2 regions of the Neobacillus sp. NRS-1170 genome follow, and region 2 is predicted to be linked to the other one. Evidence: riboswitches for the same ligand, from Rfam matches in the RefSeq annotation. Region 2 holds a riboswitch; the other holds the start of a gene.
The links. A riboswitch is a leader RNA that binds a small molecule or an ion and turns the genes downstream of it on or off. The one in region 2 is predicted to bind glycine.
Positions count from the first base shown of each region.

Region 1 (2,207 bases), on a different contig from region 2:
TAAATTCGATGGGAATTGTTTCAACATGTCGTTTCGTCCATTCAATTCCCGTATCGGCACGGCGGTTCCGAATCATAACTTTATTGACCAGTTCTTTTAAATGCTCATCATCATTTAAGGAACGGGAATCGCGTTTGTATTTTTCGTAGAATGCGGTTTCGCTGCCCAAATGACCTGGCTTAAGGAGTGAAACAAGGTTAAAAATTTCCTCGATTCTATTTTGAATCGGAGTGGCGGTCAACAATAAACAAAATTTCTTTTTTAAATTCTGAACAAATTCATAGTTTTTCGTTTTATTATTTTTCAATTTATGGGCTTCATCGATAATGATGAGGTCATAATCCTGCTGGTAAATAATGTCCCGATGCGGATTTCGCTTCGCTGTATCAATCGAGGAAACCACCACATCGCACTGTTCCCATACATAGCTTTTCCTTTGGGTGATGGCAGGAATAAAAAACTTGCTATTCAGTTCAATAGCCCATTGGGTAACTAATGAAGCGGGAACAAGGATCAATACTTTTTTTACCAGTCCTCGAATCATGTATTCTTTTAAAATCAACCCGGCTTCAATCGTTTTCCCAAGTCCGACTTCATCGGCAAGAATTGCTTTTCCATTCATGTTTTCGATAACTTGCTTAGCGGTTTCAAGCTGGTGAGGCAGTGGTGTTAAATTAGCCAGATGATTCGGTGCCTGAAGGCCCTCGAATTCAGGAATGACAAGGTGTTTTTCAACCCCAATAGCCAGTTTAAAAAGCTCCCAATTTCCCCATGGACCATCGTTGTCAATTCTATGCAAAAAATCATCCTGCCATGAGGAATCAAATTCAATTTCGACAGACATCGTTTCAGCTCCTGTTCCTGCAAAAGTTCCTTACAAAAGTTATTGCTCAATGTAATGTTTTAATGGTAGGATGATAATAGCTTTGAAAGTTTTAAATATTTTAATAAGGTAATTTATTTTAGAAGTATAATTAGTATGACCAAATTGGAAAATATTATAAATGCGAATGATAACAAGGGGAGAGACTACCTTTGTAGCGCCGAAGGAGCAAGCAGTCCATGTGAATCTCTCAGGCAAAAGAACTCTTGTTTGACGCGGCTCTGGAGAGTGCTGTATAAATTTGGGCAGCCACCAAAGGGGAAAGCCATTCCAGGTTAAACTTTCAGGTGCAAGGACAGAGACCTTCTTACGTTTAAAGGGAGGTTTCTGTCCTTTTTTATGTTTTCCTTTGTCAAAATACTTTTTTAAATGCGAAATCAGAATAATATTTTTCCTGATTTTGTTAATGGGTTAATCTCTGTTAAAGAGTCAATTTTTACGAATAATGAACATGTAAAAGATTGAAGGGGGATTTTAGATGACTGAATTGAAACGTACTCCACTGATTGACGTTTATAAGGAATACGGCGGGAAAACGATTGATTTCGGTGGCTGGGAGCTGCCTATCCAGTTTTCAAGCATTAAGGAAGAGCATGAAGCCGTAAGGACAAGAGCTGGATTATTCGATGTTTCCCATATGGGGGAAGTAGAAGTAAAAGGTGCTGACAGCTTAAATTATTTACAAAAAATGATGACAAACGATATTTCAAAAATTAAAAACGGCGGCGCCCAGTACACAGCAATGTGCTATGAAAACGGCGGTACTGTTGATGATCTGCTCGTTTATAAAATCGAAGATAATCACTATTTATTGGTTGTGAATGCATCCAATATTGAAAAGGATTATAAATGGCTTGCAGATCATTTAGAGGGCGATGTCAGCATTGAAAACCTTTCTGAAAAAACGGCACAGCTCGCCGTTCAGGGACCTCTAGCTGAAAAGGTACTGCAAAAGCTTACGGATACTGATTTAAGTGGAATTGGCTTTTTCAAATTCCAGCAGGAAGTGCTCATAAATGGAAAAAAGGCACTAGTATCTAGAACCGGATATACTGGTGAGGATGGCTTTGAGGTATATTGTGATTCTGCAGAAGCCGCAATGCTTTGGAAAGAAATTTTAAAAGCAGGAGAAGAAGAGGGGATACTCCCATGCGGATTAGGCGCACGCGATACTCTTCGTTTCGAAGCGGTATTAGCACTCTATGGCCAAGAGTTATCAGCGGAAATTTCTCCACTGGAAGCCGGTATTGGGTTTGCGGTGAAATTAAATAAAGAAGTAGATTTCATCGGGAAAGAAGCTTTAAAGCAGCAAAAAGAAAGCGGC
Region 1 covers NZ_JBITPF010000089.1:14,094-16,300, forward strand. The annotation lists gene ACIFOT_RS29615 (DEAD/DEAH box helicase) at 1-844, opposite strand, end outside; glycine riboswitch at 1,011-1,099, shown strand; gene gcvT (glycine cleavage system aminomethyltransferase GcvT) at 1,362-2,207, shown strand, end outside.
Region 1: linked by a shared signal. The riboswitch ahead of gcvT (glycine cleavage system aminomethyltransferase GcvT) and the one ahead of ACIFOT_RS18565 (amino acid permease) in region 2 are both predicted to bind glycine.

Region 2 (2,207 bases):
CTATAAGAATACAATGTAAATAATAGAATAAACCAAAGTGGCGTCAACAATAAGGCCGTGCGTGTAGCTTGAGCGAACAGCATAATAATAAGAATCATGGCAAACAAAGTTAGAACAGCGTAGTTCATAAATGGAGTAAACGGCGCTTTAAATGTTGATTTTTTCTGTAAGTCAGGCCGTGTTTTCTTATACCTTACATGGCAGATAAGAATGACACCCCACACCCATATAAAACAAATCGCACTAATGGTTGTCACGATCCCAAAGGCTTGTTCCGGAATTAATTTGCTCAAAAGAGCTCCCCCTGTTAAAACAAGAGTGGAAATCAATAGCGCGTTACTTGGTACATGATTTTTATTCAACTTCGCAAAGTTAGCTGGCCCCTGATTCTTTTTGCTTAAATTAAACAAAATCCGGCTTGTAGAAAACATCCCGCTGTTACATGCAGAAGCGGCGGATGTTAAGACGACAAAGTTAATAATGCCTGCAGCAATTGGAATCCCGACCAAGCTAAAGGTTTTGACAAAAGGACTTTCTGCTGCATTTAGTTCTGTCCAAGGATTAATGCATAAAAGAACGATCAATGCACCAACGTAGAAAAAGAGAATTCTTAAAGGAATTTTATTAATAGCAGATGGGATGTTTTTTTCCGGATTGGATGTTTCCGCTGCCGATACTCCCACTAATTCCACACCGACAAATGCGAATACAACCATTTGGAAGGAAAGCAAGAAGCCTGAAACCCCGTTAGGAAAAAGCCCGCCATGTCCCCATAGATTTTCTATTGAAACTGTTCCTGCATCGGTCTTGAATCCCATCACTAACAAAATGACCCCTATAGTGATTAAGGCGACAATGGTTATGACCTTTATTAACGCAAACCAAAACTCCAATTCTCCAAAAAGCTTCACGGTTAATAGATTGAGTCCTAATAATATAATTAAGCAAACGATGGCAGGTATCCACTGGGGGATATCAAACCAATAGCGAACATATACCCCAACTGCAATCACATCGGCCATCGCCGTCATAATCCAACAAAACCAATAGGTCCATCCGGTGACAAACGCTGCCCGTGGTCCGAGATAGTCTGCAGCAATGTCTGTAAAAGATTGATAACCCGCTTTAGACAGCAGCAGTTCACCCAGCGCTCTCATAACAAAAAAACAGGCGATTCCTACGATTAAATAGGCCAGTATGATGGATGGCCCCGCCAGCTGTATGGCTTTACCGGAACCCAAGAATAATCCGGTTCCAATGGTGCCGCCAATGGCGATTAGCTGCACGTGACGATTTTCTAAATTCCGCTTTAATTCTCTTTGTTCCATTTCAATCTCCCTCTCAAATTGATGAAAAATGTTTCATGTGAAACGATGAACAAAATAGTAAACTCAATAAAAAAAGAGATTGGATATCCTCCAATCTCTTAGGTCTAAGAATAATAAATAATATCTATTACACTAACGATCGTCAGCATAACAAATAAATATTCAGTACTCTTCTGTCCTTTTGCCTGAGATTGTGAACCCTTCGGCGCCGCGTATTCCTGCGGTCTCTCCAGAAGCTGCTCCTGCTATAGTGCGATCCATAGCAATCATAGCTTGCTAAATTATTAATTTTTTTGATTGAGTTTAACTATTGTTAAATAATTTTTAATTTTAATAGTATTCTTATAATATGTCAACAACTAAAGCAATTACCTAAGTTTAGGGAAGGATAATGAATCCCATCTGGCAGCCAGATGGGATTTCTTTTAAAACATACTCAACCGATATCTTTTTGACAAAAGTTCCAAAAGTTTAAGTCCAGCCACACTGTTCCCTTTTTCATCTAAAGCAGGACCGAAAATGCCGATTCCAAATTTACCAGGAACAGCCCCCATGATTCCTCCTGATACACCACTTTTAGCCGGAATCCCTATTTTGATGGCGAATTCGCCTGATGCATTATACATTCCGCACGTTACCATAAAGGTTTTGCAAATTCTTGCTACATCGTCGGGCATAATCCGTTTCCCATTAAGAGGGTCCACACCATCCATCGCAAAAATCATCCCGATCCTTGCTAAACCCAAACAATTCATTTCAACAGCACACTGTTTGGTGTATAAATCCAATAAGGGTTCTACATCCTCAGTGATGATGTTATGCTGCTTCAGAAAATAGCATAATGCCCGGTTTAAATCAGCGGATTCAAATTCGGAACGG
Region 2 covers NZ_JBITPF010000040.1:14,355-16,561, forward strand. The annotation lists gene ACIFOT_RS18565 (amino acid permease) at 1-1,328, opposite strand, end outside; glycine riboswitch at 1,492-1,571, opposite strand; gene glsA (glutaminase A) at 1,754-2,207, opposite strand, start outside.